DNA from 2 places in the Viridibacillus sp. KH_047 genome. Region 1 is predicted to be linked to the other one. Evidence: predicted binding sites of a transcription regulator. Region 1 holds the regulator's gene; the other holds the start of a gene.
The links. The regulator CtsR, encoded in region 1, represses protease genes until heat stress. The targets are predictions, from matches to a motif close to ATGGTCAATAAAGGTCAAACA.
Positions count from the first base shown of each region.

Region 2: the regulator CtsR is predicted to act here: its motif matches at 1,467-1,487, upstream of clpP (ATP-dependent Clp endopeptidase proteolytic subunit ClpP).

Region 1 covers NZ_CM174479.1:4,133,578-4,137,001, forward strand. Annotated here, with positions in the region: gene mcsB (protein-arginine kinase McsB) at 1-794, opposite strand, end outside; gene AC3IS5_RS20265 (nucleotide excision repair protein) at 784-1,347, opposite strand; gene AC3IS5_RS20270 (CtsR family transcriptional regulator) at 1,363-1,833, opposite strand; gene AC3IS5_RS20275 (magnetosome magnetite crystal formation protein family) at 2,179-2,484, opposite strand; gene AC3IS5_RS20280 (hypothetical protein) at 2,635-2,904, shown strand; gene corA (magnesium/cobalt transporter CorA) at 3,047-3,424, shown strand, end outside.
Region 2 covers NZ_CM174479.1:699,039-702,462, forward strand. Annotated here, with positions in the region: gene whiA (DNA-binding protein WhiA) at 1-440, shown strand, start outside; gene AC3IS5_RS03490 (HPr family phosphocarrier protein) at 498-755, shown strand; gene clpP (ATP-dependent Clp endopeptidase proteolytic subunit ClpP) at 814-1,404, opposite strand; tRNA gene AC3IS5_RS03500 (tRNA-Arg) at 1,562-1,633, shown strand; gene AC3IS5_RS03505 (TetR/AcrR family transcriptional regulator) at 1,800-2,708, opposite strand; gene AC3IS5_RS03510 (DHA2 family efflux MFS transporter permease subunit) at 2,880-3,424, shown strand, end outside.

The DNA.
Region 1 (3,424 bases):
GCATGTTCTATTAATGCTGTACGTGCTTCTGTCTCTTTTTGAATAATTTGTTCAGTTACACTTTGTAAGTCTAATAAAATATCCTTTTCTGATTTACCAAGTGTGATCTGATTGGAGATTTGATAATAATTGCCTACCGATTCCGTCCCCTCACCATACATTCCTCTCACAACCATACCAAGTCGTGGCATCGTACTTATGAGAGAACCAATTTGGTTTGTCATAGTTAATGCAGGTAAATGCATCATAATAGACGCTCTCAAACCTGTACCTGTATTTGTAGGGCAACTTGTTAAATAACCAAATGTATCATCAAAAGCATACGGTAAATGATGCTCTAATAGACGATCAATTTGATCCGCACTTTCATAAGCTTTTTCTAGTTGCAGCCCTGGCTGTAAACATTGAATACGAATATGATCCTCTTCATTAATCATTACACTAATCGATTCATCTTTTGACAGTAAAACCGATCCAACTCTCTCTTTCTCTGCAAGCTGAGGACTGATTAAATGCTTTTCTACTAATACTTTACGCTGTAATGCAGGCATGTCATGCAAAGAAAAATAAGAGAACTGAAAATGTTGTTCTTCCTCATCATCTGCATCAATCAATACATTCGAAACAGCTTTATCAATTTGCATTGCCTCTTCATCAGAAAAAGCCCTTGGAAAACGGAAATCTGTTAAGTTACGCGCTAATCTGATGCGAGTACTCATGACGATATCACCATATTGTCCTTCTTCTTGCATCCAATTAGTCGTTGGATTGTGTAAAAAGTGCTCAATGTTCATCTTGAGACTCACCTCCTACTTGCAACTTTTTTTCAAGAGCACGGACATTATCCCGCATAGTCGCTGCATCTTCAAACCGCTCTTCCTCTATGGCCACTTTCATGTCCAAACGAATTGCCTCGATTTGTCTTTTTAATTGATAAAGCTCATTAATAGAACCTGGCACTTTTCCAACGTGTTCTACGGCTCCATTATGCAAACGTTTTAAGACTTGAGGTAGCTGCTCTTTAAAAGTTTCATAACAACCAGGGCAATTAAATTTTCCCTCGTTCAAAAATTGATGGTATGTCATGCCGCATTCAGGGCAATTCTCCTGTTCCTGCGTTTTCTGCTCATTTACATTTGGTGCTGCAACTGACCAACTCGGTGTACCAAACCAATTTGAAAAAAGTTTATGCATTGAAATTGGATCAGCATTAAAGTCGAGGTTCAAATGGAAAGAATCAAGTTGTTTATTGCACACTTCACAGAAATGCCTTGTCGTTTTTTTGCCATTCTTCATTTGTGTAACCGTGATAGTAGCCGGTCTTTGTTTACAGTTTTCACAAATCATACCCTCGCACCTCTTTTACAATTGCTTGTCATATTTTATAGTCAGTAGCATTGCTTGTAGGATACGCGCGCGAAGCTCATCACGTACCGGTAAATTTATTCGTAACACAGAACGATCAAGAGCTGCTAACATCATTTTAGCTTCTCTTTTCGTAATTACCCCTTCGTCAATTAAACGGAAAATTAAATCATTCGTCATAGTTTGTGAAGCACCTTCGTTCACTTGCTCAATCACTTGGTCAATTAAATCTGACTTTGAACTTGCTTTGACACGTAAAATTCGTATATATCCTCCACCGCCTCGTTTACTTTCAACCAAATAGCCACGCTCGGCGGTAAATCGAGTATTTATCACATAATTAATCTGGGAGGGTACGCATTGAAATTTATCAGCAATTTCACTCCGTTTAATCTCAATATGTCCTTTCCCACTTAATTCGATAACCTCTTTCAAATAACCTTCTATTATGTCAGAGATATTACGCATTTCAAATTCCACCTCGCTTGCATCACTGACTTTGACTATCTTTGACTATATTTGACTACATTATACACAGCCTAATAAAAAACACGCAATTGAAATGCTCATTGAATTGTGAAAGGTGTCCGTTTAGCCTCAAGGAGCCCCCATACCTCGGAGTCTTGCTGGGACTGGATAAGCCGAAGCATTACTAAAAACACTCGTTTTAAGGAAGACACCATAAGTCTTAGACATCCCATCGTAACAGTTGCACGAAAAGCATTCTACTGTCTCAAGATACCCGTTTCACCTATCTAATATTCGGCCCAAACAAAAAACCGCGACAGCAATTGCCATCGCGGTTTTTTCGTATTAATACCATTTCCCAACAATCGGGTAATTCCAATCTGTATCATTAAGAGCCTTCACAATACCTATTACTGGAACGACAACGCCTATAATCAAAAAGACTACTAAGAATGGAAGTCCAATTAATAAAAAACTAAAGATCCCTGATACAATAACTAATACCCACATAACAAATTGGAACAATAGCGCTTGGATGGACAAACGCTTAATTTGTTTATCATCAATAAATATATAAAATAGGATTGGCACTAAACACGGAGCAAAAAAGGCACTTGCATGAAGTATCACTTTTAATCCTTTTGATTCCATTTAGAGCAACTCACTTTCATAAATTAATATACTTCTTATTCTATTTATACGATTCATAAATTCATTAGTTTCATATCCTCATCAAAAGAGGAACATTCTTTATTTCAATTCGTCCTCTGAAGTAACATAAGAAAGGGAGGAGTTTTTCCTTTGAAAAAAGCATTATTATTCATCGGTAGCATCGCACTATGCTTAATCATTTTCATTGCAATGCCTTATTGTTTATTGAAAAATTCATTTTCAAATGATTGCGAATCTAAAACTTCCTCATGCTCTAAAACCATTGAGCATAAAATAAAAATCATCAATTCAATAAGTGAGTCTGATGTCCTGTATCAAGATCAGAATACTATTGAAGACTCAACCGATAAAAGTCATAGAGATAAATTTATATCAAGCCTTTTCCTAAGTGATAACTAAATACCATAAAATATAAAAGAGGGCTGCTATGCATAAGCGCCCTCTTTATTATTTATCTTATGTTTCATTCAACGTCTTCCCGTGACAATACGATACCGTTTATGAGAGGATAGTTATACACTAGTTGAAATGAGGACGATCTATGATTCGAACCCTTGGCATTACTAATAATCAAGAACTAAAAATGGATTTTCCGCTAGAAGAAATACGAAATAATTCTTTTGAATGGTATTGGGTTGATTTTGATGAACCTACTGTGGAAGAAGAACTACTGCTAGACACATTCTTTCACTTTCATCCACTAGCTATTGAAGACTGTTTATTGCGATTACAACGACCAAAACTTGATTATTATGACGACTACCAATTTTTAGTTGCACATAAGTTAAACGGAGAGACCTTTGAAGCCGAAGAGGTTAATATGTTCGTTTCCGAAAAATTTGTTGTGACTTTTCATAAATCGCCAGTTCCTGAATTTGATATTGTCCGTTCGCGAATAAATGATCAACCACAGTATTGG
Region 2 (3,424 bases), 810 kb from region 1:
TAAATGCAAAAACAATCGAAAGAAAAAAAGGATTTGTCACATACTTAAAAGAAGCTGAAAAAATTTCAGACTTTTTAAGTTTAGTAGGTGCACATCAAGCCATGATGAAATTTGAAGATGTGCGTATTGTACGTGATATGAGAAATAGCGTGAATCGACTTGTGAACTGTGAAACGGCCAATTTAAATAAAACGATTGGAGCAGCTGTTCGCCAAGTAGAAAATATCCGATATATCGATCATAATATTGGGATTGATCAACTACCTGAGAAGCTTAGAGAAATCGCTCGATTACGTGTGGAGTATCAAGAAGTAACATTAAAAGAACTTGGTGAAATGGTATCAGCAGGTACTGTTAGTAAATCTGGTGTCAATCATCGCCTACGTAAAATTGATGATATTGCTGAATCTTTGCGTCGAGGCGAAGCGGTTAAGCTTTAATGAAATGAAGATGCACGAATAATGAATATGTAAGTAATTATAGGAGGAGTAAAACGAATGGCAGAACAACAAGTAGAAGTAAAACTTAAATCAGGATTACAAGCAAGACAGGCAGCTTTGTTCGTACAAGAAGCAAATCGCTACTCATCGGATGTGTTTTTAACGAAAGATAATAAAAAAGTAAATGCTAAAAGTATTATGGGTATTATGAGTTTGGCTGTTGCAAAAGGATCAAAAGTTATTTTAACTGCAGATGGTGCCGATGAAGCACTTGCATTAGAAGGCCTAGTAAAACTAATTCAATCAGAGGATTAAATGAATACAATATAAAAACCGCTGTTCTCATCTTACGAGAATAGCGGTTTTTAGATGTTTATTTAATTTCGTTACGTTCAAAAATTTGATCGATTAAACCATATTCTTTTGCACGTTCAGCTGTCATGAAGTTATCACGATCTGTGTCTTTTGCTATAACTTCGATTGGTTGACCTGTACGTTCAGATAAAATACTGTTTAGTTTTTCGCGAAGGAATAAAATGCGTTTTGCAGCAATTTCAATTTCAGTCGCTTGACCTTGTGCACCACCAAGTGGTTGGTGAATCATAACTTCAGCATTCGGTAATGCAAAGCGTTTGCCTTTTTCACCAGCAGCAAGTAAGAAAGCACCCATAGATGCAGCCATACCGATACAAATTGTTTGTACATTTGGTTTGATAAATTGCATAGTATCGTAGATTGCCATACCAGCTGTAATGCTACCACCAGGGCTGTTAATGTAAATAGAGATATCTTTCTCTGGATCTTCAGCTTCTAGGAATAAAAGTTGAGCAACAATAGCATTTGCAACGTTGTCATCGATAGCGCTACCTAACATAATAATACGGTCTTTCAATAAGCGTGAGTAAATGTCATAAGCACGTTCACCGCGGTTTGTTTGTTCAATAACTGTAGGGATTAAGTTCATAAGAATATCCTCCTCAAAAGGTAAATTCAATTTTCTTCTATTGTATCTTTATCATACACATTATGGTCAAGGAAGGTCAAATGATTCGAATCCAAATTCCTATGGTTGAATTGTTTTGGTTTCCTTTGTATAATAGAAAAGTCGCAATTGATGAATTGCCCTCGTAGTGTAATGGATAACACATAAGATTCCGGTTCTTAGGCTGGGGGTTCGATTCCCTCCGAGGGCGTATATAACTGCACTTTAAACATCTAGGTCGTTATTTAAATAGCGACCTAGATGTTTTTGTATGATTTGCTCCAGTAATGATAATATGCCCAATTCAATAGAATAATAAACTGTAATAAGGAAATTAAAAGTCGCTTTTATATTGAAAAGCGACTTTTTCTGTCTAACTAATTACTATTTAATATGTCTAAACTGTGATTTTGTTTTAAAAATAGCCATAAAAGATTAGCAATTTCTTGGGCTTCTGCAGCATGTTTAGTCCCTTTAAAGCTAGTGTTAAAGGGTGATGCAATTGCTTCAATTATATAGTATGGGATGGTTTCTTCATGTAATGATTTTATAAGGCAGGCTGTATATTCTTTACCAGCTTGTAAATCATCTTCAATAAGACCTTTTGAAAATCCATTTAGCTGTTCTGCTAAATATTCTTTCGTTACATATTTATGTTTGAAATTCTCATGTAAGTACTTTGCTAAATCACAGCCAAGGAAATGTTCACCTTTCTCAATTTGAGCAGGTAAAATGGCGTCTAGCTGTTGAATGACGTATTTTACAATCAGTACTGGGTCTAGAGAATCTTCACGAGTAATTTTCCAAATATGCAGCATGTGTTGTATCATACCGAAAGTTAGGATGGCAGCATCATAACAGTGTGGCTTTGATTCTTCTCCGTAAATATCGACAATTCGTTTTGCGAGCCAATTTAATTCGTTAAGATGAAATCGCATTACTACTTCTTTAAGTTCTGGGTCACCTGAATGGAAAATCGATTCAAAGATGGGGATTAAATTTTGATCACGGTTTATTTGCATCAATACAGCAATTTGCTTAGCTAAAATGTTTTTATCTTTTGGATCCTGTCCTATAAGCATCTCATGCTTGCGAACATCGGCTTCTTCACGACCCTTTGCTATTATGGCGATTAAGCATTCGTTTTTTGAAGCAAAATAATTATAAAAAGTGCCTTTAGAAATATGTGATTCATCTAGAATGTCTTGGATGGAAGTATTTTGAAAACCTTTTTCGACGAAGAGCTTTTGAGAGGCAACGATAACTTGACGTTTACGATTGTTCATAAATTCACCTGTATTTTCGATTAGTGTACTATCATTCTAACTTGGAAACGCTTTAATATCAATGTTTATAAAATGACGAAATTTTTTAGTTGAAAAAGTTGTACCGTGAGTATAAAATGAAACAAGTAAACTTCTAGATACGAAATATATTGAAAGTAGAGAGGGTAAAATATGAATAGTAACGCATTACAGAAAAAGCCACCTTACGCAATGATAGTAATCTTGTTTATAGGTGCTTTTGTTTCTTTTCTTAACAACACATTATTAAATGTGGCATTACCAACGATAATGAAGGAGTTTGATGTAGCGGCTTCTCAAGTTCAATGGCTATCAACGGGGTATATGCTTGTCGGAGGTATACTAGTTCCAGCAAGTGCTTTCTTTATCACTCGATTTAAAAACCGTCATTTATTTATTACATCAATGACGTTGTTTTCTATAGGTACAGCTTTAGCTATATTCGCTCCAGAGTTCTGGGTACTTATTGCAGCTCGTATGATCCAAGCAGCAGGTGCAGCGGTATTAGGACCATTATTAATGAACGTTATGTTAACAAGTTTCCCAATTGAAAAACGTGGGTCTGTTATGGGTATCTTCGGTCTAGTAATGATTTCTGCTCCAGCTATCGGACCAACATTATCAGGCTGGATTGTAGAGCACTATGATTGGCGTATGTTATTTGAAATCATCTTGCCTTTCGCAATTCTTGTATTATT